3 regions of the Thiocapsa sp. C2-2m genome follow, and region 1 is predicted to be linked to each of the others. Evidence: predicted binding sites of a transcription regulator. Region 1 holds the regulator's gene; each other region holds the start of a gene.

Region 1 (10,513 bases):
CGCCCGTCTTGCGCGTGGCTCGATCGTCATCGAGGTGCGCAAGTCCGCCTTCAACACTGCGCGCTCAGCCTTGGAGGGACTTGCTCGGTCGCTCCAAGCGAAGAATCATGGTCTTTTGATCGAGGATGCCGGCGTCGAGGATTGCGCCTTTCTCGAAGAGCACCGCGACCTCATCACGCATGTGAAGCTCGAGCGCATCCTGACACAGGGATTGGTGGAGGGTCGTGTCGCGCAGGAGGCGGTGAACGCGCTGGTGCGGTGTGCGAAGAAGGAGGGCATGCGGGTCATCGCGTTGGCGGTGGACAACGCCGAGCTTCTGCCGATGCTGATCGCTGCAGGTGTGGACGCGATTCAGGGGCATTTCGTCAGCATGCCTTACCAGAACCTCATGTACCCCAGCATTCAGCGGGTCGAGTCCAGCTCGAGGCCGGCTTGGCAGGATCCCGAGTGGTCAGGTTGAGAGGTTCCTTCCTCGCGCAAATTTTTTTGCTCCGATGGCTGGAATGGGCGCGCATTTTCCGATTTTCGCGGTACACTAGGCGCAAGTGAGGGGCTCGCGCATGGAATTCGGATCAGGTGTTTCGAATAGCTCGGTACCGATTGATGCCGGTTAGGCGCGAGATCAAACCCCGATTTCAGACGATCGACCCCATTCCGACATCCGCATCCTATTCCTGCCTCCTCTGCAACCCCGTTACGATGAGCACCAGCCTTCCGTTAGACGTTTTCGTGTCCGGTTCAACGCATTCGCTCTGCAGCGCTTTATCGGCGTCCTTGGAGCGAAGCCGATTCCGGATCATGAATGTGATGGGGTGTGTGCTGCTTCGGGATGTGCTGACGGCGCGCCGGGGTATGGAGCAACAACAAAAACCGTTTAAGGCATGCTGCACGCGAACCATAGACCACCTTCAGGTCACCGGGGTCCGATGCATGATAAAGACTGAGTCAGATCGACTTGATTCAGATTCCACTCCAGATCGAGTGGAGGACACACTAGCCTTCTCGTTAGGCTGGGTTTAGGTTAAGCCAACTCAGGTTGGTCCGTTAAGTGATGAGGTTGATATGCCAGGTGAATTGGTTTCCGGGACGGTCAAGTGGTTCAATGACGAGAAGGGATATGGCTTCATTGAGCGCGAAGGCGGCAAGGACGTCTTCGTCCATCACAGTGCCATCAATGGCTCCGGGCGCAAAACGCTGCTCGAGGGGCAAAGGGTCACCATGGAGGTGACCCAAGGACCCAAGGGCCCCCAAGCGGAGAACGTGACTCCCGACTGAGGTCGCGACACCACCCGGAGCCGAGCTGGATTGCTCGATCCGACGGGGGCCGGGTTCTTCGTAGGATCGACTCTGCGGCCCCCGCTCCCCGTCGCATTGCTCTCAATGGGCCTTGGCCCTTGAGAGCATTTTGACTCGCCTTGTTTCGTTGAGCCCTATCCTCTTCACCGACCGGGCTCTCGTCTCCCTGTGGCATCGGTTATATCAGTTGCGATGCGAGCCGCGCGGCGTCCTCGGCCGAATTGATATTGGCGAAAGCCTGCGGCTGATCGCTGAAATCCGCCAGCGCATGCCGATGTCGAGCCAACCACTCTCGGACCTTCCGAGTGCCCGCTGCAAGATCGGCCGATAGCGACTGTTCGAGCGCGACCGGCAGGAGGACGTAGACCGGGTGAATGCGTCCCCCTTCGGTGACCGTTGCTAAAGGGGCGTCACCCGACATCAATGCCGCGACGAGTCGACTGGCAAGGTCGGTCGGCAGTAGAGGTCCGTCGCACGGCACTGTCAGGATCCAATCGGTTCGGGATGCCCGCATGGCGCTCAGCATCCCGGCTAAGGGTCCGTTGAATCCGGGGTCAGAGTCGGCGATCACGGGCATGCCGTATCTTGCATAGATCTCGCAGTGACGGTTTGCGTTGATGAGCAGCGCTCCCACCTGTGGCGCGAGTGCGTCCAGCACCCATTCGATCAGCGGGCGGCCGGCGAGCTCCACCAGCCCTTTGTCGATGCCCCCCATGCGAAGGCCGCGGCCGCCGGTCAGGATCACCCCGGTGATATTGCTTGGTGTCGGGGGAGTGCGCTTCATTCCGAGTCCGAGCTCGGGTCGCGCTCGGGGAGCTCGCACCGACTTGCGTCCCGATCAAGGTGCATCCTCGTCTCGGCTCAAGGCGCTGTAGGGGAAGCGGACATGCCCGAAACGAATGAGGAGCACAGCTACGGCCAGTATCAGGATGGCGATCGAGGTGGCGATGATCGCGGCCTCGGTCATCTCTTTCATGTCGATGATCAGGTGGCGGGCGAGGGCAACCATCGCGATGTAGAGTGGCATGCGGATCGGCAAGGCGCCGGATTGCAGGTAGATGCCGACCATCGTCAGCACCTCGAGATAGATGAACAATAAGAGAAGATCGCCAAGACTCACCTCGCGGCGCTCGACCATCTCCATGATCTCCTGGATACCGGCAATAACCGTCGCGATGGCGATCACCACCAGACCGAGCATCTCGATCCCGGAGAGTACACGTCCGCTGACCGACACGATGCGCGATTTCGATGGCTCTGGGTTCATGGCAAGATCTCGATCGGCGTCCCGTCGACGGTCAGTGACAAAATTTCGTCGATCTCATGGTTGGAGACCGCGATGCACCCCAGTGTCCAATCATCCTCGATCCACGTCGAGCGGTTTTTTCCGTTTGGTTGGCCGTGGATCATGATCATTCCTCCCGGCGGCTCACCCCGGCGCTCAGCCCGCCACCGGTCGCCCAGGCTAGGATAGGAGATATGCAGCGCCTTATGGAAGCGGCTGCGGTCGTTCCGTCGATCGATCAGGTAACGTCCCTCGGGGGTACGGCCGTCGCCTTCGCGTGTCTTGTGCCCGATCGGTTGAAACCCGAGCGCGATGTCATAGCTCCGCAAGGCCCGCTCGCCGCGCATCAGGTAGAGGCGACGCTCGGTCTTCTTGACGACCAACCGGTCTGCCTTGCCCGAGGGTGCGCGATGGGAGTGGTCGAGGTTACGTGGGGCGCCAGGATCTGCGATGGGAAGATACGACATCGCCGCTGAGTGCGCCGAGAACATCGACAGCACCGCGGCGATGATCAAGGCGCGACCTGCTGCTCCGCCAGATTTCCCCTTCGCGTCACGACAGATCGAAGGCATGCGATTTGATGTCGGCGAGACTGACGACCTCAAGCGCGCGCTCGTGGGTCGCCCTCAGTACGACGCGCGGGGCTACGCCGGCTTCGAGGGCCTCTTGCCACCGCGCAGCACAGAGGCACCAGCGGTCGCCCGGCTTGAGACCGGGAAAACCGTATTCGGGTTGGGGGGTCACGAGGTCGTTGCCGCGGGCGAGACTCAACTCAAGGAACTCGCGGGTCATGCGGGCGCACACCGTGTGGGATCCCGCGTCCCGCGGGCCGGTCTCGCACTTACCGTTGCGCGCGAAGCCGGTCAAGGGATCGGTCGAGCAGACCTCGAGCGGTTCACCCAAGACGTTTTTGTGATTCATCATCGAGCTGTCCCTTCGGAAGTGCCTATAGAAGCGCTCGCGCGCCCCGTTGAAGTGTACCAGCCCAATGGATCTACTGTCAGGAGGTTGGAGCCCGCCCGGGCGGATAGATGAGGATCAGGTCGCCGGGATTCAGCCGCGTCTGGGCGAGCCGATTCCAACGCTGGAGATCCTTGACACTCACGCCGTAACGTTTTGCCAGTGTCTTGATCGAGTCGCCTTTGGTGACTAGGTGCGTGATCAAGGCGGAGTCATCGGTGGCCTGGACCTTGAGTGTTTGACCCGGGAGCAGCGGCTCGCGAACGGAGATGCCGTTCAGCTCCGCGAGTGTGCGCGGCTCGATACCGTTCGCGCGGGCGATCGAGGCGATGGTTTCGCCACCCTTCACCGCATGGATCTTATGGCGCTCGGCGCGTGCGACCTTCGAGCGGGTCGCGGCGCTGGGTCGGGATTGGGCCACGGCGGCCATAGCCGGCATGATCTGGACCTGGCCCATCTTCTTGCCGATCCGCTGACCGGTCCCGACCGGCACCAAGATATGGCCGGGGCTGTCGGGGGCCGTCCGTCCGAGCTTGAGTGCGGGGTTGAGACGCTGCAGCTCGTAGAGCTGAACGCCGGTCGCCGAGGCAACCCGGTTCAAATCGACCGGCTGCTGCGTGCGGACCACCTCGAGCTGGGGACGATCGGGCACCGGCGGAAGATTGAGGCCGTAGCGGGCCGGTGCGGCGACCAAGCGTGCGGTGGCGAGGATCTGTGGAACGTAGTGCTTGGTTTCGTTCGGAAGGTTGAGTGACCAGTAGTCGGTCGGCTTGCCGCTGCGGCGATTGGCGGCCTGTGCGGCGGCCACGCGACCCGGACCGCAGTTGTACGCAGCCATGGCGAGCGTCCAGTCGCCGTCGAAGCGTCGGTTGAGCTGCTCGAGATAGTCGAGTGCCGCGCCGGTGGACGCCAGCGGGTCACGTCGGCCGTCGTACCAGGCATCTTGTCGTAAGCCCATCTCAAGCCCGGTGTAGGGCATGAACTGCCAAATCCCGGCGGCCGCCTTGGGCGATGTCGCAACCGGATTGAACCGGCTTTCGACATGGGGCAGGAAGGCGAGCTCCATCGGCAGTCCGCGCCGCTCGATCTCGGTCACGATCATATGCAGATAAGGCATCCCCTGCTGGGACATCCTGGAGAGATACTGGGGGTCTCGGCGGAAGCGCTCCACCGTGCTGTCGATGCGGGCGTCTGCGTAGAGATCGAGGGTCATCCCGGTGCGGACACGGTTCCAGAGGTCACCGCGCGAATCCACACGCCCGGCGGTGCGTCTTTCCATGACCACAACATCCGTGGCCGGTCGGACGTAACCGTATTCGCGCGCGGAAACCATGCCTGAGTAGCCGGGGTCTCCGAGGTCGTTCTCGACATGTCGGGTCTCCGTCGCACAACCGTTCAAGATCAGCGTCAGGACGCCGAGCGCGCCGAGCGAGCGCACCAAACGAGCGGCATCAAGCATCTTTCCCCCCTAACAATCCCTAGTAAGTGATTGTATATTTGAGTTTTCTAGGAATTAGAAAAGCATCATACCCAAAGCCGGCCTTCAATTCCAGATCCAATTCCAGATTGGGCCGCAGAAAATTCGCCTGCACGCCTGCACGACAGTGCGCTCAAACACGGTTAACATGCGCGTCTCGAAGAGGCATCGGCATGACTGTGCGCAATGGTCCGGGGTCACCCCTGGCAGAACTACAAGACTGGTACCGGTCGCCGCTCGGAGCCGAGGTGGCGGCGCTTGAGAGTGCGTGTGTGGAGCGGCTGCTGAGCGACACCTTCGGCTATTACCTGGTCCAGATCGGCGTGACCGAGAGCTTTCGAGACGCCATGGCCTCAAGTCGAATCCGCCATCGGATCCTCATGCCCTGCGAGCAGCCCTCGGGTCACGGTGGACGCGAGATCGTCGGATTGCCGAGCCGGTTGCCGCTTGCGAGCGATTCGATCGACGCCATCCTGCTGCCCCATACCTTGGATTTTTCGCCCGATCCGGATGCGGTGCTGCGCGAGGTCGAGCGCGTCCTGATCCCGGAGGGTCGAGTGATCGTGCTGGGCTTCAACGCGCTCAGTGCCTGGGGTCTTTGGTCCCTGCTGCGCGGTTCGGCGACGCAGGTGCCTTGGTGCGGGCGTTTCCGCACCGCTTATCAGATCGAGGATCGGTTGTCCGTGTTGGGTTTCGATATCGAGATTCGAGAGCACATCATGTTTCGGCCGCCGTTCCGGCGCGCCTTGGGACCGAGCTGTGCGGCATTCGACACCTTGGGGCGGCGACTCTGGCCGATTCTGGGCGGTGTCTATTTGATTCGGGCCGTCAAGCGGGTGGCTACCTTGACGCCGCTGCGCCCGGCTTGGGGGCGGCGCTCGCTGTTGCGCGGCGGTGCGGCGGAGCCGACGACACGCAGGGCCGGTCATGCCTGATTGCGTGCGCGCCTACACCGACGGTGCCTGCAAGGGCAATCCGGGGCCCGGGGGCTGGGGTGTCCTGTTGCGATGGGGCGACGTCGAGAAGGAGCTGTGCGGCGGCGAGCGCGCGACCACCAACAACCGCATGGAGCTGATGGCGGTCATCATGGCGCTGGAGACCATGAAGCGTCCGACCTGTCTGGAGATCGTCACCGACTCTCAATACGTCAAACGCGGGGTCGAGGAATGGATGCCGCGTTGGAAACGCAACGGCTGGCAGACGGCCGAACGCAAGCCCGTGAAGAATCGCGACCTTTGGGAGCGTCTGGATACCGCGATCGGCGGCCATCAGGTGCGCTGGAAGTGGGTCAAGGGCCATGCCGGTCATGCCGAGAACGAGCGTGCGGACCGACTGGCAAATCGCGGGATCGGGGGCTGAATCGCGTCCGGCATGACATGCGCGGTCTTCGCGTCGACTCGGCGTCGCGTGACTCGGCTGACTTCGGCGCAGACGCGATTCAGATATCGGAATTTTTCTCTTTAAACCGCGTCAGGTACGAGCCATTTGGAGTCCTCGGGGATTTGCTTTCCTGCAACGCGGCGGGTTTCACTTAGGACGCGGTTTAAATGAGACAGATTGTGCTCGATACCGAGACCACGGGTCTCGACCCCCAGGCTGGCCATCGCATCATCGAAATCGGTTGTGTCGAGCTGATCGACCGCCGCCTGACCGGAAACAACTTCCACCGCTATCTTCAGCCGGATCGCCAGATCGATGCGGGCGCCTCCGACGTGCACGGGATCACCAACGCCTTTCTCGCCGACAAGCCGCGCTTCGCCGAGATCGCCGAGGGCTTCCTGGACTATTTGGAAGGGGCCGAGCTGATCATTCACAACGCGGCCTTCGATCTCGGGTTTCTCGATCGCGAGATTACCGGCTGGAATGCCGAAGTACCGCGGATCGGGGATCGATGCGAGGTGATGGATACGCTACTCATGGCTCGGCGCATCCATCCGGGGCAGCGCAACAGCCTCGATGCCTTGTGCAAGCGCTACGGCGTGGATCATCGCCATCGCGACCTACACGGGGCTCTGCTCGATGCCGAGATCCTGGCGGATGTCTATCTCGCCATGACCGGTGGGCAGGTGGCCTTGAGTCTCGGGGAGGATCTCGCGACGCCGTCTCATGCCGGGCCGAACGCTCGGCAGCGCGGCCGACTGGATCCGAGTCGGCCGCGATTGCGGGTGACTCAGGCCGATCCGGCCGCGCTCGCCGCCCACGCCGAGCGACTCGCGGCGATCCAGGCGGCAAGTGCCGAAGGTTGTCTTTGGCTTCGCGCCGAGGGATGACACCGCTCGCGGTCTAAACCGCGCCCGGCGCAAGATGCGTCATCGAGATCCTGTGTGGTCTTTTGGAACCCCGCAGTCTCGGCGGAGACGCCGTTTGGAATTTTATCGTTTCAATTTCCTAAACTGCGCCGACTCCGAGGGTTGTCGATCGCTCCGGGGCAGATCCAGTCCGACGAGCATCCCAAAGCCGCAGCGGGCGCAGTTTAGCTCTGCTGCTGTTGGCGCCGATTCTGCCCGGCGCCGCCCACCAGCGACTCCAGCGTGTCCACGTCGAGCAACTGAATGTGCTTGCGGTCGACGTTCATCAGGCCATCGTCCTGGAAACGCGTGAAGAGTCGGCTGACGGTCTCGACGGCGAGACCCAGGTAGTTACCAATCTCGTGTCGGGACATGCTCAGATAGAAGTCGGTCGCGGACAATCCGCGTTTGTGCAGTCGCTTGGACAGGCTAAGCAGGAAGGCGGCGAGCCGCTCTTCGGCGTTCTTTTTACCGAGGAGCAAGAGCATGTCCGTGTCGTGCCCGATCTCTTTGCTGAGCAGCCGATACATCTGATGCTGAAGACTTGGAATGGTCGCCGTGAGCTCTTCGAGCCGGGTGAAAGGGATCTCGCAGATGGCGGATGTCTCGAGCACCTTGGCCGAGCAGGCGTGGATGTCCTTGTCGATCGCATCCAACCCGATCACCTCGCCCGGAAGATGAAAACCCAGCACCTGCTCGCCGCCCTCGGGGCTGGGGGCAAAGGTCTTCACGGAGCCGGTCTTCACAACATAGAGCGAACGAAATCGGTCCCCGTCGCGAAACAAAAAGTCACCCCGGTGAAGCGGTCGTGTTCGCTTTACGATCTCGTCGAGTCGCTCCACATCGTCCGGTGCAAGGCCCATCGGCAAACAGAGCGACGACAGGGAGCAGTTCCTGCAGGCGATGCGAATGGTCTCCAACGAGATGACTTTATGATGGCTCACAGCATCGCCCCACAATCTTCGATCGCCTGATTTTGAACCGTCGTTTGATCTGGATCAAGCGAAGATTATCTTCTTGTCATCGGGTCGACCTGAACCCGCAAGAAAAGGCCGCGCCCTCGCGGGCGCGGCCTTGACGCGAGCCTGACGAATCGGCGTTCGGCTTACTTCGCTTCGCCGGTCGCGGGGGCAGCGGGCGCGGCGTAGGGCGCAGCATACGGCACGCCGTAGTAGGGGGTGCCGTAACCCGGATAGCCATAGCCGTAGCCGGGGTAACCGTAACCGTAGCCTGGATAGCCGTAACCGTAGCCGCGTCCGTAGCCGCGACCACGTCCGTAGCCGCGACCGCCGCCGCTCATGTTCATGTTGAAGTCGCCCCAGCCGTCGCCGAGCATGTCGCCGAACAAGTCGCCGAGACCGGAGCCATAACCGGGCCCGTAGCCGCCGTAGCCCGGACCGCCCCAACCCGGTCCCCACCACGCCTGGGCCGGGCTCACGGCGAAGGCGGCGGCGCCTGCGATTACGGCGGCACTCAACAATTTCGCTGTTTGATGCATCGTTGACGCTCCTCTATTGACATTTGACATTCATCATCAACAACATCGATCAAGGCCGCTGCGACGCCGCCCGATCCTGACGAGCGCCGGCAGCGCCGAGAGGGTGTGTTTCGTGACTTGCGAAACGCCGTCAAATATACCCAGATCTCTGGATTTTGTGAAGTTTGCCGGGGCCGGCCCGGGGCCGGCGGCAGGGTTCGGGCGTGCGATGGTCGTCCCGAGTGCTCGGGTCAGCGCGCGCCTGTATCCCCGTTGAGCGGATCCGGGGATTTTGGTAGCGTGTCGGCGGATACGGGCCATCGCCCTCGACTGCCTCCTCGACCCCCATGACCAAGTTCATCTTCATCACCGGCGGTGTTGTCTCGTCGCTCGGTAAAGGCATCGCGTCGGCGTCTCTCGGGGCGCTGTTGGAGGCTCGCGGCCTGCGGGTGACCATGATCAAGCTCGATCCCTATATCAACGTGGATCCGGGCACCATGAGTCCGTTCCAGCACGGCGAGGTCTATGTGACCGACGACGGGGCGGAGACCGACCTGGATCTCGGCCACTACGAGCGCTTCCTGCGCACCCCGATGGGTCGCAACAACAACTTCACGACCGGGCAGATCTACGAGAGCGTCATCCGCAAGGAGCGGCGCGGCGACTATCTCGGGCGGACGGTCCAGGTCATCCCGCACATCACCGACGAGATCAAGCAGGCGATCCGTCTGGGCGCCGAGGGCGCCGACGTGGCCATGGTCGAGATCGGCGGCACCGTGGGCGACATCGAATCCTTGCCCTTCCTCGAGGCGATCCGCCAGATGCGGGTGGAGGAGGGGCGCGAGAACGCGCTCTTCATGCATTTAACCTTGGTGCCCTATATCCGCACCGCCGGCGAGATCAAGACCAAGCCCACGCAGCACTCGGTCAAAGAGCTGCGCTCCATCGGTATCCAGCCGGACATCCTTTTGTGTCGGGCGGAGAAGCACCTGCCGGACGAGGAGCGGCGCAAGATCGCGCTCTTCACCAATGTGACCGAGGACGCGGTCATCTCGGCGGTGGATGCGGACAATATCTACCGCATCCCGCGCTTGCTGCACGACCAGAAGCTCGACGAGCTGGTGGTGCGCCAGTTCCGGATCGAGGCCCCAGAGGCGGATCTGTCCGAATGGGATCGCGTCCTGGAAGGTTTCGATCACCCCGAGCAGGTCGTCCGTGTCGGCATGGTCGGCAAGTACATGCACCTCACCGAGGCATACAAATCGCTCTCCGAGGCGTTGGCCCATGCCGGCGTGCACACCAAGACCAAGGTCGAGATCGTCTATACGGATTCGGAGGTGATTGAGCAGGAGGGGACCGACAGTCTCGATGGGCTCGACGCCATCCTGGTCCCGGGCGGGTTCGGCGAGCGCGGGATCGAAGGCAAGATCCAGGCGGCCCGATACGCACGCGAGCACCGCATCCCCTATCTCGGGATTTGTCTGGGGATGCAGGTCGCCGTCATCGAGTACGGGCGTCACGTCGCCGGCCTGGATGGCGCGCACAGCACCGAGTTCGATCGCCGGACGCCCCATCCCGTGATCGCGCTCATCACCGAGTGGCGCGACGAGCGCGGGCGGATCGAGACCCGTGACGAGGGCGTGGATCTGGGCGGCTCGATGCGCTTGGGTGGCCAGAACTGCCGTCTGGAGCCCGGCAGCCTTGCGCGCAATGTCTACGGCAAGCCGCAG
Region 2 (10,513 bases), on a different contig from region 1:
GCATTTCACCTTGATCCCGGACATCCTTCCGGGCGGCGGCCCGGCGCGCTACTTCCGCCTCGGCGCGACCGAGACCCGGATCGGCTTCATCACCCCGATCTCGCAGCACTTCTGCGAAACCTGCAACCGGGTGCGCCTCACGGTCGACGGCACCCTCTATCTGTGTCTCGGTCAGGAGAGCAGCTACGCGCTGCGGCCGCTGCTGCGCGACGGAATCGGGGATGACGAACTGCTTGAGCATCTGAAACAGGCCATCGCACTGAAACCCGAGCGCCATGAGTTCAACGAGCGCCCTGAGAAGGTCATCCGGTTTATGTCGATGACGGGCGGATGAATCCCGGACGCGTTCCAGATTGCTGGCTGCCTGCTCGACGGCCGAGGGCTGTCGCTATCCGTGATGCGTCACCGGCAGCCCTGCGCGAATCCTCATGTCCGCCGTTTCGCTCGACGAATCACCGGGTCACCTTGGGTTCGCCGCCCCCACGTGCGATCGGGTATGATCGTGCGCAATGAAAGACGCAATCCAGCCGTTGCCCGAGTTCCTGACCGCGGCGCTCGCGTCCTTCGCGAGCTTGCCGACGAAGGCTTGCTGGAGCGATCGCGCACTCATCTCCGCCTCGTCGGCGCTCGCCCGGGCGACTGAAGCCTGGTCGACCCCCGTGCCGCCCCGCCATCGGCTCGACAACACTACCGGAAAACACTGTTGTCGTGTCGACATGGTTACTCCGTATCTTTGGTCTTGGTGAACAAACCAAGCTCATATTCCAAGTTGTAGTGTCCGAAGACCAGATTCGCCTCGCGAAGCAGCTCCTCGAACAGGTCTCGGGGATCCTCGCCCGCCTCGATGCGATGGTCCACCAGGGTCTGTAGCACCTCTTTGAAACTCTTCTTCATCGTATTCTCCGCAGGGATTGTTTTCTTTGACAGATTGCTTCCACAGGCCCTCATGGTCCGAGTATAGGCCAAGCCACGGAACGCGCCGCACAGCTACGCGGCCGCCGAAGCCGCGTATGAGACCGAATCTAAATCATGTCCCCTATCCGCCTCCCCTGCTAGGTTCGTAGCGCTCGGCATCCTGCGAGCATCAAGAACGCAATACACAAGGGGATAGAACCGATGAGACACTTCTCCAGCCTCGCCCTGCCCGGGTCGGCGCATAGAATGTGTCCGGCCCGCAACACCACCCGACGAATCAACACGCCATCAGAGGAGACTGTCATGTCGCACAGGCTGTATCGGGCACTCCTGCCAATCGGGTTCGCCGCGCTGCTCGCGTTGGCGATCGCGCCCACCCAAGCGCTCGCCAATCCGGACTTCCTGGTCGATGCCGACTGGCTCGCGGACGCGTTGGACGACGACAACACGATCGTTCTTGAGGTGCGCTATCACCCACATCGGTACTTCACCGTCGGCCACATCCCCGGCGCGGTCCAGGTCCAGCGCTTCAAGGATCTCGGCGACAACGACGCGAGCCCGATCATGCGCTTTCCCTCCCGCGAGACCTTCCAGGAGACTCTGCGCCGTTGGGGCGTCAACGACGACTCGACACTCGTGATCTATGACGATTCCAGCACGGCGCTGGCGGCACGACTCTGTTTCCTGCTCGACCTCTACGGCTTCGACATGGACCGGGTGAAGGTCCTCAACGGCGGGACCACGGAATGGACAGGCTTCAACGAGCTGGAGACGGAGCCGACGCCCCCGAAAGCCCCCGGCACGGTGACCCTGAAGGACGCCGACCCGGCGCTCTTCATCGAATGGCCCGCCGTCTATGACGATGTCGTCTCGCGCCGCGATCCAGGGGTGGTCCTGCTCGACGCGCGCCCGACCGACATGTACACCGGCGAGGTCATCCGGCACTCGATCATGGGCGGCCACATTCCGGGGGCCATCAATGTCGTGAGTCTCGACGGCGTCGATGGACAGACCGGCAAATGGCGCAGCGACGAAAGCCTCGCCGCACTCTATGCCGGCATCCCCAAGGACAAGCGGATCTATGTCTACTGCCACGACGGCTTCCGGATGGGCCTGGCCTATCTGCAGCTCAAGCATCTCGGCTACGAGGACGTGCGGCTCTACAACGGCGGCTGGTCGCACTGGGGCAACGAGCTGACCCTGCCGGTCGTCGAGGGTCCCGAGCCTTACGGCGGCGACTTTGCGCTCTAATCATCGGCACAGCGTCGGCGGCCGATGGATCGGCTTGCTGACGCTGGTTTGCGCACCTGCGGCAGCACTGGGTCTGCAGGCCACGGAGGTCGCAAACGGGATCTACGCACTGGTCGGACCTACCGAGAATCGCACCTACGACAACTATGCCATCAATGCCAACCTGGGCTTTATCGTCACCCCCGAGGGCGTGGTCCTGGTCGACAGCGGCGCGACGGTCCAATCAGGACCGCTGATCGAGCAAGCGCACAGCCGAATCCGCGCCTGGCGCGACACCTTTCACGCGATGGAGGCGTTGGAGCCGAAGGTCGTCGTCCCCGGACACGGCAACCCGGCTGATCTCGCCAAGGCCAAGCGCGACACCGGTGACTATCTGGATTGGCTGGTGCGGGAGGTCGAGGGCGCACTCGGCAACTGGGAACCGATCGACGAGACGGTCGAACGGCTGGCCGAGGCACCGGACTTCGCGCATCTGGAGCATTTCGAAGGCTGGAATCAGCGCAACCTCAACCAGACCTATCTACAGTTGGAGGCCGAGTAGCCGGCGGTTCGCTCGATGGGCCTCGTTTACTGGACCGGCCACCCGAGCCTTAAGCGAATTCCGGAAACCTTCATGCCACGGGCGTAGGTTGTGCCGAGCCGTGCGAGGCACAACCAACCGTCGGCGCAAGTTGTGCTTCCTATCGTCAGCACAACCTACGGGTATGGACGTTTGCAGAAATCGCCTTAAAGTGGCTCGTGACATCCGCACCGCGGTGTCACGCATGCCTCGCGGCGCTCCGCGCCACGTGCCACTGAGGCCGAATCCTTGAACGAGGCCCGCTCGACGGTCTCACGCTTGTCGCTGATCCCACGCGTCGGCATCCAGTTTCCCATATATACGAATCACCGGATATGATCCTCGACAGCACGCGCGCCGATCCGGATCCCGGCCCGGCGCGCCCTTCTCGAGTCCAACTGCGAGGGCATCATGAGCAGCCAATGCGAAACCACCGGCAAACACGCCGCGGGCGAACCCATGGGGTTCTTCGAACGGTATCTGACCCTCTGGGTCTTCCTCTGCATCCTAATCGGCATCGGTCTGGGACACCTGGCGCCCGGAGCCTTCCATGTGGTCGCGGCAGTCGAGGTCGCACAGATCAACCTGCCGGTGGCGGTGCTCATCTGGCTGATGATCATCCCGATGCTGCTGAAGATCGACCTGAAGGCGCTCAAGGGCGTGACCGAGCACTGGCGCGGGGTCGGCGTCACGCTATTCATCAACTGGGGCGTGAAACCCTTCTCGATGGCCCTGCTGGCCTGGCTCTTCATCGGCTGGCTGTTCCGGCCCTATCTGCCGCCCGAGCAGGTCGATTCCTATATCGCCGGGCTGATCCTGTTGGCCGCCGCGCCCTGCACGGCCATGGTCTTCGTCTGGAGTAACCTGTCGCGCGGCGAGCCGCATTTCACCCTGACCCAGGTCGCGCTGAACGACGTCATCATGGTGTTCGCCTTCGCGCCGATCGTCGGACTCCTGCTCGGGTTGGCCGCGATCACGGTGCCCTGGGACACCCTGCTGTTGTCGGTGCTGCTTTACATCGTGGTGCCGCTGATCATCGCGAATGTCTGGCGTACGGTTCTCCTGAAACAGGACCCGAGCGGCGAGATGCTGCGCCGGGTGATGGCGTTTATTCAGCCGCTCTCGCTGATCGCCCTTCTGACCACGCTGGTCCTGCTGTTCGGCTTCCAGGGCGAGCAGATCATCGCCCAGCCGCTGATCATCGCCCTGTTGGCGGTGCCGATCCTGATCCAGGTCTTCTTCAACTCGGGACTCGCCTATCTTCTCAACCGCGCGGTGCGCTCCCCGCACTGCGTGGCGGGGCCCTCCGCCCTGATCGGCGCGAGCAACTTCTTCGAGCTGGCCGTGGCCACGGCCATCGCGCTCTTCGGCTTCAACTCGGGGGCCGCACTCGCGACCGTCGTCGGGGTGCTGATCGAGGTCCCGGTGATGCTGCTCGTGGTCCATGTCGTGGTGCGCACCCAAGGCTGGTACGAGTCGCGCACGGGGATTCCAACCTACGCCGAGTGCTGCCCGCCGGTCGCGGCCTCGCCCGCACGCACCGGCTCGGCCGGTTGAGGGGCGATGATGGAGACCTTCACACGCCTTCTTCCCGCCCTCGCCGTCCTGATCCTGGTGCTCGCCGGCGCCGGACTCTATCGCTGGCTCGGCAGTCCCTCCGGTACAACCCCGATCCCGCGGGCGACCGAGATCACCGCCGACGGTCGGCCCGTCCTGGTCGAGCTGGGCTCCACCTCCTGCGCGAGCTGCGTCGCCATGCATCGCGTGCTCGACGAGCTTCAATCCAGCCACGGTGATCGCCTGCAGCTGGTCTCCATCAACATCCTGGAGCAGCCGGAGCTGGTGCGTCTCTGGAAGGTGATGGCGATTCCGACCCAGGTCTTCCTCGACGGAGAGGGACGCGAGCTCGGGCGACACATCGGGTTTATCTCGGCGGACGCCATCCGTGAGCGCTTTGCGGCGGCCGGGCTGCCGCTCGGCCCGGCTGCTGCGGACGACTCCTGATGGAGTGGCTCGCACACCTGTCGCAGGCGTTGTCCGGCGCCGCCTGGTTGGCGGCGCTGGCGGCACTCGCCTGGGGCTTTGCGAGCATCTGGCTCAGCCCTTGTCATCTGGCCGGCATACCGCTGCTGGTCGGCTATCTGGCGGGCACGCCCGCGCCGAGCCGGGAGCGTGCGCGCCGCGAGTCGCTCATCATCTTGGCCTTCGCACTGGGTGTGCTGATCAGCCTGGTCCCGCTCGGCGCCGCAACCCTCTGGCTCGGGCGCATCGCCGGCGATGTCGGGGTCTCAAGTAATTATCTGGTCGCCGCCCTCTGTCTCCTGGCCGGACTCTATCTCCTGGACTGGCTGCCGATTACCTGGCGCGGCGGCCTGCCCCAACCCAAGTCCAGGGGACCGACCACCGCCCTGCTGCTCGGATTGATCTTCGGTCTGGCCCTGGGTCCCTGTGCCTTTGCCTGGATCGCGCCGCTGCTGGGCGTGGTGTGGATGCAGTCCGCCGAGGGGCTGGTGGCCTTGCCGCTCCTCCTGCTCGTCCTCTTCGCCTTGGGACACTGCGGCGGCGTCCTGCTCGCGGCCGGCTCTCTGCACGGCGTTCAACGCTGGCTCGATACCCTGGGACGGGTCCGCGGCTTCGGATACGGACGGACCGCTTGCGGTGTCCTGCTGTTGGTCGCGGCCGGATACCTGATCGCGAGCGCCTGAGCGGCACCGTCCGCACAACAACAGGGTCCGCACAGCGGACCCTAGGGTCGCATGCTGCGCCGGATTGCGCTCCGCCCAAAAACCACAGTATGGGGTCCGCTGCGCGGACCATTAGTGGCTCACTCGAAGCGAGGAGCGCACCGATCGCACGCCGACCGCAACCCGATTACAGCTCGCGCGTTGCAAGAAACCGCACATCGGGCCAGCGCTCTTGGGCCAGATCCAGGTTGACCCGAGTCGGCGCCAGATAGACCAACTGGTCGTCGCCGTCCAGTGCGAGGTTCTCGTAGTTCTTCTCCTTGAATTGCTCGAGCCGTTTCGAGTCCTCGCAGACGACCCAGCGCGCGGTCTTGACGTTGGCGGGCTCGAACAGTGCCTCGACGCCGTACTCGTCTTTGAGGCGATAAGCGGCGACATCGAACTGCAGAATGCCGACGGCACCCAGGATCATGTCGTTGTTCTTGAGCGGCCTGAAGACCTGGGTCGCGCCCTCCTCGGAAAGCTGAACCACGCCCTTTTGCAGGGCCTTCATCCGCAGCGGGTCCTTCAGCACGACGCGTCGGAACAACTCCGGGGCGAAGTACGGGATGCCGCCGTATTTCAGCTCCTCGCCCTCGCTGAAGGTATCGCCGATCTGGATCGTGCCGTGGTTGTGCAACCCGATGATGTCGCCCGGCCAAGCCTCTTCCACGTGGCGACGCTCGTCGGCCTGGAAGGTGATGGCGTTCGCGACCTGAATGGACTTGCCGATGCGCACGTGCCGCATCTTCATGCCCTTCTTGTAGCTACCCGAGCAGACGCGCAGAAAGGCCACGCGGTCACGATGGGCCGGGTCCATGTTCGCCTGGATCTTGAAGACAAAGCCGGTGAAGGCGTCCTCGGCCGGTTCCACCGGACGTTGCAAGGTCGCGCGAGGACGCGGCGGCGGTGCGTACTCGACGAAGGCATCGAGCAGCTCGCGAACCCCGAAGTTGTTGATCGCCGAGCCGAAGAACACCGGGGTCTGCCGACCTGCGATGTAGGCCTCGAGGTCAAGCGGATGGCTCGCACCCTGGACCAGCTCCATCTCGATGCGCAACTCGTCGGCCTGATCGCCGAGCATCGCGTCCATCCGCGGGTTATCGAGACCCTGGATGATCTCGCCTTCGGTGATACGCCCGCCGTGCTGAGCGCTGAAGAGATGGGTGCGATCGAAGCGCAGGTCGTAGACGCCTTTGAAACGTTTGCCCATCCCGATCGGCCATGTAACGGGCGCGCATTGGATTTTGAGGATATTCTCGACCTCGTCGAGCACCTCGATGGCGTCGCGGCCCTCGCGGTCGAGCTTGTTGATGAAGGTCAGGATCGGGGTGTCGCGCAGCCGGCAGACCTCCATTAGTTTGATGGTTCGCTCCTCGACGCCTTTGGCGACGTCGATGACCATCAGGGCCGAATCGACCGCGGTCAGGGTGCGATAGGTGTCCTCCGAGAAATCCTGGTGTCCGGGGGTGTCGAGCAGGTTGACGATGCTCTCGCCATAGGGAAACTGCATCACCGAAGAGGTGACGGAGATGCCGCGCTCCTTCTCAAGTTCCATCCAATCCGAGGTCGCATGCCGAGCCGCCTTGCGCCCCTTCACCGTCCCCGCGAGCTGGATGGCACCCCCGAACAGCAGCAACTTCTCGGTCAGGGTGGTCTTGCCGGCGTCCGGGTGGGAGATGATGGCGAAGGTACGACGCCGGTGGAGTTGTTCTTGGAGCTCGCTCATGGGGGATCTTTGCAGTCTCGGCTGCGTGCGACTAAACCAAGGAATTATAGACTTGAAGAGCCCGCTGTTCACCTGGAGCGCGCGTTATCCTTTCCACCTATCAGTTGATGTCGGCACCCTGGCTCCAGCTCGACATGCCTCTCACGGAGACGCGGAGGGCACGGAGAATCTAAGATCTTCCATGCGCACGCTCCATGTCTTAGCGTCTCCGTGTCTCCGTGAGAGTCAAAAACTGACCCTTGCCAAGCGCGTTAGCGGGTCAGCCTGACGCTCCGGGCGGTATACTCTTGGGTCAGTATGTACGCCACGGCGCAGCACCATCACCCGGAACAGACGATTCGAGCCGATCAGACGATGCAAGAAGCCCGTTCGACGATGCAAAAAGCCCGCGCCGAGCCCGCCCTTCCGCTCGCCCTGCGCCTCAGAGCCATGAGCGAGCAGGATGTCAAGACCGTTTGCGCAGCCGATCGCGCCGCTTACGAGCATCCGTGGACGGAAGGCATTTTTCGCGACTGTCTGCGGGTCGGCTACTCCTGCTGGGTGGGCGAGCTCGAAGGTGAGATCGTCGCCCATGCCGCGATGGCGGTCGCCGTCGGCGAGTGTCACATTCTCAATCTCTGCATTCATCCCGACTGGCAAGGCCGAGGGCTCGGCCGCCGCCTGCTCCGCCATTTGATGACGTTCGCACGCACGCGGCGGGCGGACAGCGCCTTCCTCGAGGTGCGCGCTTCAAACAGCCGTGCCCGCGCGCTCTACGCCTCCGAGGGATTCTGCGAGATCGGCCTACGGCCCGGCTATTACCCCGCCACCAAGGGGCGCGAAGACGCGGTCGTGCTGGCGCGCGCGTTGTAGATCGCGCTGACGACAGGAAGCACAACACAGCCCTGCGCCGGCGCTGGTGGACTGAGCTACGCTCGTCCCCTACGGCTCCGATCAGCGACGCCGCCCGGTTCCGCTCTTCGGTGTCACGTGCACATTAGACCGACCGCCCAAACCGTCAGTCGCTTGTGACACCCGCTCTGCGGTTTCACGCATGCCTCATGGCGCTGCGCGACCCGTGCCGAGATGGCCGGAGCAAGCGCGAACCCCGAGATGGGCACCAAAAGGGTGCGGAGAATACCGACCTGATTCGGATCATGCCGGGGTCGATTCGCTTGAACGCGCTCGAAATCGACGGTCAATCCATCCGCGTTTCGGGCTATAGTTGACGCCGTTACTCGGCTCCCGTCTCGCATCGGGCTGCGCTTGCCGCCGAGTCGGAGTACAGCGCAGCCCCTCCGCGTTGCCGGTCTAACCTACCCTATTCATCCGGGGATCGCTCTGATGTCGCAAAAGCTCATGGTAACCGTCGACGGCAACGAGGCCGTGGCCTACGTCGCTCACTTGACCAACGAAGTCATCGCCATCTATCCCATCACGCCGTCCTCGAACATGGGCGAATGGGCGGACGAGTGGTCGTCGCTCGGGATTCCGAATCTTTGGGGTACGATCCCCGATGTCGTGGAGATGCAGAGCGAGGCCGGCGCGGCCGGCGCGATCCACGGGGCACTACAGGGCGGCTCGCTGGCGACGACCTTTACGGCCTCGCAGGGTCTGCTGCTGATGATCCCGAACATGTACAAGATCGCCGGCGAGCTGAGCCCGACGGTCTTTCATGTCTCGGCGCGTTCGCTTGCGGCACAGGGTCTGTCGATCTTCGGCGATCATTCGGACGTCATGGCTTGCCGCGCGACCGGCTATGCCATGTTCTGCTCGGCCTCCGTCCAGGAGGCCATGGATTTTGCGCTCATCGCGCAGGCCGCGACCCTGGAAAGCCGCGTCCCCTTCCTGCACTTCTTCGATGGGTTCAGAACCTCGCACGAGGTCACCAAGATCGAGCAGGTCTCGCACGAGACGATCCGCGCACTGATCGACGAGGAGCTGGTGAGCGCCTGCCGCGCGCGCGCACTCAATCCCGATCATCCAGTGATCCGCGGCACCTCGCAGAATCCGGACGTCTATTTCCAAGGACGCGAGACCGTCAACCCCTATTACGACGCCGTTCCCGGCATCGTGCAGCGCATCATGGATCGCTTCGCCGCGCTCACCGGCCGTCAGTACGGGCTCTTCGAGTATCTCGGCGCACCGGATGCGGAACGTGTGATTCTGCTGATGGGCTCGGGGATCGGCGCCGCTCAGGAAGCGGTGGAGCATCTCGTGGACCACGGCGAGAAGGTCGGCCTGATCAAGATCCGGCTCTACCGCCCCTTCGATGCAGGCGCCCTCCTTTCGGCTATTCCGGTCACCGCGACGCATCTGGCCGTGCTGGATCGCTGCAAAGAGCCGGGCGCCGACGGCGAGCCGCTGTACAAGGACGTTGTCACCGCGCTGGCCCAAGCCTTCGCCGACGGCCGTGTCGCCACCATGCCGCGCGTGGTCGGCGGGCGCTACGGGCTCTCGTCCAAAGAGTTCACCCCGGCCATGGTCAAGGGCATCTTCGACGAGTTGGCGGCGCCCAAGCCCAAAAACCCCTTCACGGTCGGCATCATCGACGACGTCGGCCACACTAGCCTGGCTTGGGATCCGGACTTCAAACCGGCGGCGATGGCTGGCGTCACGGCCTGCGTCTTCTTCGGCTTGGGCTCGGACGGCACCGTCTCGGCCAACAAGAACTCGATCAAGATCATCAGCGAAGAGACGCCCAACTTCGGTCAGGGCTACTTCGAGTACGACTCCAAGAAGGCCGGTGCCGTCACCATCAGTCATCTGCGATTCGGCCCGAAACCGATCAACAGCACCTACCTGATCGGCGAGAACGAAGCGAGCTTCGTCGCCTGTCATCAGCCGACCTTCCTGACGCGTTTCGACATGCTCGATCATGCGCGTCCGGGTGCTGTATTCCTCCTGAACTCGCACACGCCGCCCGACCGAATCTGGGACGAGCTCCCGCGCAAGATGCAGCAGGCGATCATCGACAAGGGTCTCGACTTCTACGTGATCGACGCCTACGGGATCGCGGGCGTCACCGGTATGGGCCGGCGCATCAACACCATTATGCAGACCTGCTTCTTCGCCATTTCGGGCATCCTGCCCAAGGACGAGGCAATCGACCACATCAAACACGCGGTCGAGAAGACCTACGGGAAAAAGGGTCAGAGTCTGTTGGAGCGCAACTACAAGGCGATCGATGCCGCACTCGCCGGGCTGCATCAGGTCAGCGTCCCGGCTCAACCCACCAGCGCCTTCGAGCGCCCTCCGGTGGTGCCGATCTCCGCCCCCGACTTCGTGCGCAATGTGACCGCCACGCTGATTGCCGGCAAAGGCAACAGTCTGCCGGTCAGTCTGATGCCGGCCGAC
Region 3 (10,513 bases), on a different contig from region 1:
GCACGGCTCAGCCCCGCATGCGGACCGATGGACAAAGGGTGCTCCCGATCACCCCAAGCCGTGTGCTCAAGCGCGACGGCCATGAGCTTTTGTCCGCGGGCATAGGCGCCTGCCTCGTCCAGAAAGCCCGCAACCGCCTCCGGTGCGGCACGGAGCGCGCCCTGCAGCTCCGAGCGATGGCCGGTTCGCCAGGCAACATAATCCTCGTAGCCGAGCAGATCGGCCGCAAGCAGGAGCTCGAGCGGATCGAGCCGCCCCTGCTCGAGGAGCAGGCGATCGACGAGGGGTCGCAGTGTGTGATCCGGGATCGCGTTGTGTGCCGTGTCCATCAAATCGCCGTCAGGTGTTGGTGGATTGGCCGTGGATATGGACCGCCAACCAAAGGCAACGGGGCTCGGTCGAGGTCTTGACGACTCGATGCGGCGTCCCCGCCGGGATGAACCGATAGTCGCCGGTCCGCAAGGTGATCGTCTCTCCGTCGATCCAAAGCTCCGCCTCGCCCTGCAGCAGGCAGACCCATTCGTCCTGGACCTGGTCGTAAAGCACCGCGTCCGGCTCGGCGCTGCTCAGGATGCGCTCGATCCGAACATTCCTGCAGCGCGCCAGCTCCTCGAACGCCTCGCCACGGTCGATCTCCGGTAAACCGTTCAACAAATTACCGCTCATGGGTGCACCGGACGACAACGATTCTTGCTCCTGAAGCCTTGACGCGTCGCACGTCGGTTGTGCCGAGCATCGCGGGGCACAACCCACCGACGGAGCGGGTTGTGCTTCCTGACGTCAGCACAACCTACGGCGGTCGTGGCGATCTTGTTCCCGACGACGATGATTCTCGCTCTTGCTGCTCCAATGCGCCGCGCGTCGGTTGTGCCGAGCATCGCGAGGCACAACCCACCGACGGAGCGGGTTGTGCTTCCTGACGTCAGCACAACCTACGGCGGTCATCCTATGAGCACGGTGCAGCCTTACAACAAGACGCGTTCGATCCCGCCGTCCTGCACCCGATCCAAGAACCGCTGCTGCCAGCCCTCGCCCAGCATGCGGTCGGCCATCTCGACCACGATATAGTCGGTCTTCAGACCCGTGTCGTCGGTGTATTTGGCCAGACCCTGCTGGCAGGCGGGACAGGCGGTCAACAGCTTGACCTCGCCGGCGCGGACCACGTCCTGCCCGGTGAGCGCCTGAATGCCTGCGGTCAACTCCTCCTGCTTGCGGAACCGCACCTGGTTGGCGATATCCGGCCGCGAGGTCCCGAGCGTGCCTGCCTCGCCGCAGCAGCGATCCGAGAGCATCACCGGCTGGCCGATCAGACTCGCCGCGACCTTGAGCGGCGCATGGGTCTTCATCGGCGAGTGACAGGGATCGTGGTAGAGATACTGAACCCCTTCCACACCGTCCAGACTGACGCCCTTCTCCATCAGCCATTCGTGGATGTCGAGCAGACGGCAGCCGGGGAAGATGCGCTCGAACTCATATTTGAGCAGTTGATCCATACAGGTCCCGCAGGAGACGACGACAGTGCGGATATCCATGTAATTGAGCGTATTGGCGACCCGATGGAAGAGCACGCGGTTCTCCATCGTGATCTGGCGTCCTCGGTCTTCAAGCCCGGCCGAGCGCTGCGGATAGCCGCAGCAGAGATAGCCGGGCGGCAGCACGGTCTGGGCGCCCTGCTCGTAGAGCATCGCGAGTGTGGCAAGCCCGACATCCGAGAAGAGCCGCTCCGAGCCGCAGCCCGGGAAGTAGAAGACCGCCTCCGCATCCTCGGCCGCCACCCGCGGGTCGCGCAGGATCGGCACCTGGGTCTTGTCCTCGAGCCCCAGGATCTGGCGGAAGGTCCGCTTGGGCAGCTCGACCCGGATCGGGCGGCTGACCAGATCCACCACCTGGCTGGCCAGCGCCGGACGATGACTGGTCGCACCCGGTCTGGCCGTGCGCTGCGCGGTCAGCCCCAGCGCCTTGGCGACGCGATGGCCGAGGTTCATCCCCGCAAACCCCCACTGTGCCAGACCCTTGCGGAGCAGTCGCACGGCACGCGGGTCCGTGACATTCAGGAACTGCATCGCCGCCCAGGAGCCGGCGTTGAAGCGCTTTTGGCCGCGATCGACCAGGATGCGCCGCATCCGCATGGTGACATCGCCGAAGTCGATGTTCACCGGGCAGGGATTCAGACACTTGTGACAGACGGTGCAGTGATCCGCCACATCGTTCATGGCCTCGAAGTGACGCAGCGAGAGACCACGCCGGGTCTGCTCCTCGTAGAGGAAGGCTTCGATGATGAGGCCCGTGCCCAGGATCTTGTTGCGCGGCGAATAGTTGAGATTCGCCCGCGGCACATGGGTCATGCATTTGGGCTTGCACTTGCCGCAGCGCAGACAGTGTTTGACGTCGTCGTTGAGCGCGCCGAGCTCGGTCTCCTCCAGGATGATGGCCTCCTGCTGCACCAATCGCAGCGACGGCGTGTAGGCGCCTTCCAGCCCGGAGCCCGGCATCAGCTTGCCCGGATTGAAACGTCCGTGCGGGTCGACGCGCTGCTTATAGGCGACGAAGGCGTCAAGCTTCTCGCGCTCGAGGAACTGCAGCTTGGTGATGCCGATGCCGTGCTCGCCCGAGATGACCCCGCCCAGATCGGTCGCCAGCGCCATGATGCGCGCGACCAGGCGGTCGGCCTCCTGGAGCATGGCGTAGTCCGAGGAATGCACCGGGATGTTGGTGTGCACGTTGCCGTCGCCGGCGTGCATGTGCAGGGCAACGAAGAGGCGAGAGTCGCGGTGTTGGGCGTGGATCTCGGTCAAGCGCTCGCGCACTCGGGCCAGTTCCTGGCCCGAGAAGATCTCGTTGAGTCGATCGGCCACCTCGGCGCGCAGCGATTGACGCAGATCGCGGCGGAGCATCATGGAGAGCAGGGAATCGCCGTCGCGAATGCGGGCCTTCTCCGTCTCGCCGAGTCGATCCAGATGATCTACTGCGGGCTCGTCCAGACCGCGCAAGATGATCTGCCAGCGCTGCCGCGCCGCTTGGACCGCCTCGCGTGCCGCGTCGCGTTTGGCGCTCAGGATGGCGACGGCCTCGGCCGAGTCCTGGTACTCGCCCTCCCCGCGGGCCCCAGCAAGATCACGGGCAAGATCCCCGGCGAGATACTCGAGCACCGCCCCCATGATGGCGTCCTTGTTGCGGATCGACTGCTCGATATTTATCCGCTCGATGCCGCGGCTGTAGTCGCCGAGCCGGTCCAGCGGGATGACCACGTCCTCGTTGATCTTGAAGGCGTTGGTGTGGCGCGAGATGGCCGCGGTGCGGGCGCGGTCGAGCCAGAAGCGCTTGCGCGCCTCCGGGCTGACGGCGATGAAACCTTCGCCGTCGCGCGCCTTGGCGAGTGTCACGACTTGCGCGGCGGCCGTATCGACCAGCGCCTCGTCGTCGCTCACCAGATCCGCGATCAGCACCATCTTGGGCAGCTCGCGCCGTGCGGCCTTGGTGGTGTAGTCCACCGCGCGGACATAGCGCTCGTCGAGATGCTCGAGCCCCGCCATCTGCACGCCCGGCAGGCCTTCGAGATAGTCCTTGATCTCGACGATCGCCGGCACGGCCAGATCAAGATCCGTCCCGAAGAACTCCAGACAGACGGTGCGCACCTGATCGGGCATCCGATGCAGGACGAAGCGCGCCGAGGTGATGATCCCGTCGCAGCCTTCTTTTTGAACGCCGGGCAGACCGGAGAGGAACTTGTCCGTCACGTCCTTGCCGAGACCGGCCTTGCGCAAAGCGGAGCCGGGCATCTCCAGGATCTCGGGCTCGCCCTTGGGCGTGATCCCGTCGGGCAGAAAGCGTCGGATGCGAAAGCGCACCAGCGGCTGCTCGTGGATCTTGCCGAGGTTGTGATCCAGACGCTCGACCTCGAGCCAATCGGCATCGGGCGTCACCATCCGCCAGGAGGCCAAATTGTCCAGCGCCGTGCCCCAGAGGACGGCCTTCTTGCCGCCCGCGTTCATGGCGACATTGCCGCCGATGCAGGAGGCATCCTGCGAGGTGGGATCGACGGCGAAAGCCAGACCCGACCGGTCGGCCAGATCCGACACCCGGCGCGTGACCACCCCGGCGCCGCAACGCACCGTCGGCACGACGCCCTCGACGCCGGGCAGCGCCATGCGCTCCACTCCCGAGAGGTCTTCGAGCTTCTCGGTGTTGATGACCGCCGTCATCGCCTCGAGCGGCACCGCAGAGCCCGTGTAGCCCGTTCCGCCGCCCCTTGGGATCAACGTCAGACCGGACTCGATACAGGCCCGCACGATCGGCGCGATCTCGGCCTCGGTGTCGGGCGAGATGACCACGAAGGGCATCTCCACGCGCCAGTCGGTGGCATCCGTCGCATGCGAGACACGCGCCAGACCACCGAAGTCCAGGTTGTCCTTGTGCGTGATCCCGGCGAGAGCCTTGCGCAGACGCGCGCGCTGAGCCTTCTCCTGCTCGAACCCCTCAGCAAAGCGCTGCACCGCCGCGCGCGCCGCAGCCAAAAGCTCGCCGGCCTGCTGGTTCTCGTTAAGCCGCAGCTCGAACTGATCGAGCCGATGCGCGAGCGCCTGCATCAGCAAACGGCGACGCTCCGGGTTGTCGATCAGGTCGTCCTGCAGATAGGGGTTGCGCGTCACCACCCACATGTCCCCGAGTACCTCGAAGAGCATCCGCGCCGAGCGGCCGGTCCGCCGGGTACCGCGCAGCTCCTCGATCAACCGCCACAGCGGCTCGCCGAGAAACCGGATGACGATCTCCCGGTCGGAGAAGGAGGTGTAGTTATAGGGGATCTCGCGGATCCGTTGCGGGGCAGCGGCGGTCATATCGATCCGATCATCGGCGGTAGTTTCTTGCACTGCACAAAATGGTACAGCAAAGGCCACTGATCATGGCCATGCGGTTGACGAGGCTGCCCGCGGGATCGAGCTGTTTCGGCGTGTCGAGGATGCGGTGTGCGAGCCGCACGAGCTCACGCCAGAACCGGCATCCGCACCGGCCGCACGACAGATATGTCGAGACCGTTCGTTGTCGTTGTCGTAATCGACCATCGACACGACAACGACAACGACAACGACAACGAAAATGATCTCGGACAGTCTCGGAATCTCTTCACCTCTCCACTGGATCAGGAGCTTCGGAACCCCCGATTGACCTTCCATTGACTTGGGTCAAACGGCCGAACGTCGATCCCGGTTAGGTTTGCGCGGATGTCTGCCCTCCCGACTCAGCATCGCACCCTCAGCGCTCGCGTCAACACCTTCGGTCAGTACCTGCTGAGCCGGTATGGTCAGCGGGTGCACAAGCTCGCTCTGAACGCGGGGTTCACCTGCCCCAATCGCGACGGCCAAAAGGGGATCGGCGGCTGTACCTTTTGCAACAACGTCTCCTTTAGCCCCAACGCGAAGGCGCCGGCCTCGATCGCGGAGCAGCTCGATGCCGGACGTGCGGTGATCGCCAAACGCACCGGGGCGCGGCGCTTCATGGCCTACTTTCAGGCCTACACCAACACCTACGACCCGGTCGAGACGTTGCGCGAGCGCTACGACGCCGCACTCGTCCATCCGGACGTCATCGGGCTCTCGGTCGGCACACGTCCGGACTGCGTCCCGGAAGCCGTGTTGGACCTGCTTGCCCGCTATCGCGCACGCGGCAAGGAGATTTGGCTTGAGCTGGGCCTTCAGTCGGCGGACGATCGCACGCTCGAACGGGTCAATCGCGGACACGATTTTGCGGACTTCCGAACCGCCGTGGCCGCCGCTCGCCGTCGCGGGATCCCGGTCTGCGCACACCTGATCGTCGGGCTCCCGGGCGAGGGGCGTGACGCGGCCTTGTCGAGCCTGGAGCGGGTGCTTGAGCTCGGCGTGGAAGGATTGAAGATCCATCCGCTGCATGTCGTACGCCAGACCCGCTTGGCGATCGACTGGCGACGCGGCGACTACACCCCGCTTGAGCTCGACGACTACGTGAGCATCTGCGCCGACCTGGTCGAGCGCACGCCGCCCGAGGTGACCTACCATCGCCTCACCGGTACCGCCTCGCGCGACATCCTGCTGGCGCCCGCGTGGTGCAACCGCAAATGGGCGGTGCTCAACGCCATCGAGGCGGAGCTTTACCGACGCGGTGCGCGCCAAGGCGATCATGCCGCGCCCGCTTTCCGTCGAACACTTGCAAGCACAGCCTGACCCTCGGAGACTACCCTGTATGGAGCTCGTCTGTCCTGCCGGCAATCTGCCGTCGCTCAAGGCCGCCGTCGACAACGGCGCCGACGCCGTTTATATCGGGTTTCGCGACGACACCAATGCCCGCCACTTCGCCGGCCTGAATTTCGGTGAAAAACAGATCCGCGAGGGTCTGAAATACGCCCGCGACCGCAAGGTCAAGGTCTTCGTCGCCGTCAACACCTATGCCCAGCCGAGCGGTTGGTCGCGTTGGACCGCCGCGGTCGACCGGGCGGCGGACCTGGCTGTCGATGCCCTGATCCTCGCCGACATGGGCGTGCTCGACTATGCCGCCGAGCGTCATCCGAACCTGAATCTGCATCTCTCGGTGCAGGGCTCGGCGACCAACCCGGCCGCGATCGGCTTCATGCATCGCCATTTCGGGATCCGACGCGTCGTGGTGCCGCGCGTGCTCTCGCTGGCCCAGGTCGCGAACCTGATCGAGAACGTCGAGGTCCCGGTCGAGATCTTCGGCTTCGGCAGTCTCTGCGTCATGGTGGAGGGCCGCTGTCTGCTGTCCTCCTATGCCAGCGGTCAGTCGCCCAACACCTACGGCGCCTGCTCGCCGGCCGCGCACGTGGAGTGGCGCGATACCCCGCAGGGTCAGGAGACCCGGCTCGGCGGCGTCCTCATCGAGCGGCGCGGCCACGGCGAGCCGGCCGGTTATCCGACGCTGTGCAAGGGACGCTTTACCGTCGAAGGCGAGATCCGTCACGCCATCGAGGAGCCGACCAGCCTGAACACGCTCGACATCCTCCCGGGCATCCTCGCGGCCGGCGTGAGCGCCATCAAGCTCGAAGGGCGTCAGCGCAGCACGCGCTATGTCTCGCAGGTCACCGGGGTGTGGCGCGAGGCGATCGACGCCTGCAAACGCAATCCGCAGGCGTTCCGCGCGAAAGCGAGCTGGCATCAAATCCTTGCCTCGGTCTCGGAAGGCGCGCAGACGACCATCGGGCCTTATCACCGGCCCTGGCATTAGACCGAGCCCGCATCGGCTGTCCCGGGCGCAAGGCGGGCCCTGTAGGGGCGACTTAAGTCGCCCCTACACGACGTGCAGACATCTGCGGTCGGAATGCCTAATCCCGCAAATCGCGATAATTTTCGATGAGTCTTGATCCGGAACGACGATGACCATGGATTCCATGCAGAGCCAAACGCCACGCCCGCGCCTCTCACTCGGCCCGATCCTCTATCATTGGTCGCGCGAGCAGATCCTCGATTTTTATGCCGAGATGCTCGAGACCCCGGTCGACGTCATCTATCTCGGAGAGACCATCTGCTCGAAGCGCCGACTGCTGCGCCCGGAGGACTACTGGGAGCTGGCCGAGCGTGTCTTTGCCGCCGGCAAGGAGGCGGTGATCTCGACACTGGCCCTGATCGAATCCGACGGCGAGCTCAAGGCCCTCAAACGCATCTGTACCGACGAGCGCTTTCTCGTCGAGGCCAACGATCTGGCCGCGCTGGAGTTTCTCGAAGGCCGCCCCTTCGTGGCCGGCCATTCGATCAACCTCTACAACCAGCGCACCCTGGCCTTCCTCGTCGCAAGAGGCCTTAAACGCTGGGTCCTGCCGGTGGAGCTCGGCCGCGAGACCGCCGCCGACCTGCTGGCCGCGCGCGCGGACGGCGTGGAATGCGAGCTCTTCGCCTTCGGGCGCCTGCCGCTCGCCTATTCGGCGCGCTGCTTCACCGCCTACAACCGCGATCTGCCCAAGGACGACTGCCGATTCTGCTGCGCCGACTACCCGGATGGCCTACTGGTCGCGACCCAGGACGGCGAGCCCTTCCTTGCTCTGAACGGCATCCAGACCCAATCGGCCGGCACCCATAACCTGCTGCCCTCACTCCGGGAGGTCACGCGCATGGGTGTGGATCTGCTGCGCATCAGCCCGCAGTCGCAGAACACAGCAGGCGTCATCGACGTCTTTGCCGCCTGTCTGGCAGGCGACATGGATCTCGCGATCGGGATGTCGAAGCTGCACGACTGGACCCCCTCGGGCCTTTGCGACGGGTATTGGACGGGACAGGCCGGTATCGCGAACAGCCCGATCTTGCGGACCACCTAGCCCGGATCGAAGGCGAATTCAGTCATCGGCCCGGCATACTGCGTAGGGCGACCTACGAGAACGCGGAATCCATACCGAGCATCCGCCCCCGAAGCGGAGGCGCCGGTCCGCGGCGATCAGCGGCCTGGAAGCCGGAACCCGGCGACGCGGTCCAGTGCCCGAACCAGCGGCGCCCATCGTGCGGGCGGCTCGAAGGCATCGAGAAAGTTCTTGAGATACAGGCCCAGCTCCGTGTCTCCGGACATGCGCAGCCGACGCTGGAAGAACAGCGTGTCCGCATCTTCGCGGCGTGCGGCCAGCAACAAGAAATCACCCAAACCGCCCGCAACGGTCGCGTCCGGGACCGAGTCCTTGCCGTAACCCGAGATTCGCCCGCCGCTGACACCGAGGCAATAACGAACGCCGATGTCGTCGACCTCAATCCCGACACGCCGACCCACGAGGAAATCCAGCTCCCCATCCCGCAATGCCTCGGCCATGACTTGATTTAAAATGACCGACAGCGCCCGGCTATGTGCGACGCTCGGGACGAGCCGTAACGGGAAAGTCAAGGGAACGACAAAACTTTTAAGACCACGCATACGCAAGTGACTCAGGTGATGGATATCGAGAATTCAGCCAGGCATTATCGAGGGGCGCCGCCGCACCCAGGCATGACCTAGGTCAAGCGCCACCGATTCTCGACGCCGGATGCACGGGATAACGTCGGTTACCCCTGCGCTCCATGCCATCGGATGACTGTCTATGGTGCAGTGCAATATCCGATGCACCAAAAACACCGCCGATACCCGAATCCGGTCAGCCGACTCGAACACAGCAACCTCGGCCGATCGATACCGGCATACGCGCTCCCTCGTCATAACATGAGACCGAACACATGGCCTAATATTTGCTTATCTTTCTTCGTCATCAAACGAAAATCGACATTTCCGCACAATGCGGGATAATTCATCGCGAAACCGCGCCCCCCAAAGACCCGGCTCCAGGCGCCAGGTTCGAAAAGTGTCGTGCTCGCTAAACCCGCCGGCAAGGAGACGGCAACGAATTCTCAGCAGGTATAGCCCCATGCTCATCGATTCAGTCATCGACCTAGCCCCGAGCACCCCGAAACGGAAGGCCAGAATTCGAGAGTACGGCAGCGCCGTACTGATCTTACAGCGCGCAGCGGATGTTGCCGCAATCTGCGGCGGCCTGGTGCTGGCACTCCAGGCACATGACACCCCCTGGTCGGACAGCCTCCTCTGGTCGGGAATCATCGGCGTCGGATTGTTCGTCGTCTTCGCCGACATGAAGAACGTCTACCGATCATGGAGGACCGGATCCATGCGCACGGAGATCCTCTACACGATCGAGGCATGGATCGCAGTTTTCGTCGCATTGTTCGCCGTTGGGTATATTTGGCCGACCCTCGTCTACCCGGCCGGTGTCATGCTGACATGGTTGCTAACCACGTCCGTGTTGCTCGCCGCGTCCCGGATCGGGGCCAGACATCTCCTGCGCACAGCGAGAGGGCGTGGACTCGACACGAAACGTCTCGCGATCGCCGGAACCGGACAACTGGCCCATCACGTCGCGCGAACCATTGCCAAGAACAACTGGATGGGATTTCGTGCCGTCGGCTTGTTCGATCATCGTCAACCGATCGGAGAAGCTGGTCCGCGAAACCGCACCGAGACAAGCGAATCACTCCGCAGCGTCGTGGACCTCGCCAAAAACGGTGAAGTCGATACCGTCTTCATCGCCCTTCCGACCTCGCAGTGTGCGGGAGAGATCGATACCCTGATCGAAGCGCTCGGGGACACGACCGCCTCCGTGTATCTTCTTCAAGACCGACGTCGCTCCCGATTGCCGTGGTTAAGCCGATCGGGCGAAGCCGAATCGGGCGAATCCGAATCGGACACCATTCCGAGGCCACTTCGGCACGACCCCCTGCACCGATGCTGGATGGAAATCGGCGGGATACCGGCAATCAGCGTCTTTGAAACCCCCTTCCTAGGCGCAAGCGGCTGGCTCAAGCGACTTGAGGACATCGTCATCAGCACGATCGCATTGTCGCTCTTGGCAGTCCCCATGATCGCCATCGCGATCGCCGTGAAGCACTCCAGCCCGGGTCCGATCCTATTCAAGCAGCGCCGCTACGGACTTGCGGGCGAGAAGATCGAAGTCTGGAAATTCCGCAGCATGACGGTCTGCGAGGATGGAGATGAGGTCATCCAGGCC

What was found. The regulator FNR, encoded in region 1, switches genes on or off when oxygen is low (the NO sensors DNR and NnrR bind a similar motif). The targets are predictions, from matches to a motif close to TTGATNTANATCAA.
Region 2: the regulator FNR is predicted to act here: its motif matches at 8,302-8,315, upstream of nifJ (pyruvate:ferredoxin (flavodoxin) oxidoreductase).
Region 3: the regulator FNR is predicted to act here: its motif matches at 5,171-5,184, upstream of AADX97_RS13090 (TIGR01212 family radical SAM protein).

What each region holds. Positions count from the first base shown of each region.
Region 1 covers NZ_JBBWVD010000001.1:188,356-198,868, reverse strand. The annotation lists gene AADX97_RS00890 (EAL domain-containing protein) at 1-460, shown strand, start outside; gene AADX97_RS00885 (cold-shock protein) at 1,075-1,275, shown strand; gene mobA (molybdenum cofactor guanylyltransferase MobA) at 1,475-2,041, opposite strand; gene AADX97_RS00875 (phosphate-starvation-inducible protein PsiE) at 2,135-2,563, opposite strand; gene AADX97_RS00870 (murein L,D-transpeptidase family protein) at 2,560-3,096, opposite strand; gene AADX97_RS00865 (DUF2237 family protein) at 3,134-3,505, opposite strand; gene AADX97_RS00860 (transglycosylase SLT domain-containing protein) at 3,582-5,000, opposite strand; gene AADX97_RS00855 (class I SAM-dependent methyltransferase) at 5,192-5,953, shown strand; gene rnhA (ribonuclease HI) at 5,946-6,377, shown strand; gene dnaQ (DNA polymerase III subunit epsilon) at 6,566-7,288, shown strand; gene fnr (fumarate/nitrate reduction transcriptional regulator Fnr) at 7,492-8,250, opposite strand; gene AADX97_RS00835 (sulfur globule family protein) at 8,412-8,804, opposite strand; gene AADX97_RS00830 (CTP synthase) at 9,131-10,513, shown strand, end outside.
Region 2 covers NZ_JBBWVD010000039.1:7,108-17,620, forward strand. The annotation lists gene moaA (GTP 3',8-cyclase MoaA) at 1-334, shown strand, start outside; gene AADX97_RS23700 (hypothetical protein) at 461-718, opposite strand; gene AADX97_RS23705 (hypothetical protein) at 721-894, opposite strand; gene AADX97_RS23710 (sulfurtransferase) at 1,219-2,166, shown strand; gene AADX97_RS23715 (hypothetical protein) at 2,201-2,707, shown strand; gene arsB (ACR3 family arsenite efflux transporter) at 3,137-4,282, shown strand; gene AADX97_RS23725 (thioredoxin family protein) at 4,289-4,729, shown strand; gene AADX97_RS23730 (cytochrome c biogenesis protein CcdA) at 4,729-5,430, shown strand; gene AADX97_RS23735 (peptide chain release factor 3) at 5,597-7,177, opposite strand; gene rimI (ribosomal protein S18-alanine N-acetyltransferase) at 7,553-8,029, shown strand; gene nifJ (pyruvate:ferredoxin (flavodoxin) oxidoreductase) at 8,501-10,513, shown strand, end outside.
Region 3 covers NZ_JBBWVD010000015.1:33,989-44,501, reverse strand. The annotation lists gene AADX97_RS13105 (hypothetical protein) at 1-329, opposite strand, end outside; gene AADX97_RS13100 (cupin domain-containing protein) at 340-666, opposite strand; gene AADX97_RS13095 (DUF3683 domain-containing protein) at 966-4,835, opposite strand; gene AADX97_RS13090 (TIGR01212 family radical SAM protein) at 5,220-6,194, shown strand; gene AADX97_RS13085 (peptidase U32 family protein) at 6,214-7,209, shown strand; gene AADX97_RS13080 (U32 family peptidase) at 7,364-8,293, shown strand; gene AADX97_RS13075 (SCP2 domain-containing protein) at 8,410-8,772, opposite strand; gene AADX97_RS13070 (sugar transferase) at 9,230-10,513, shown strand, end outside.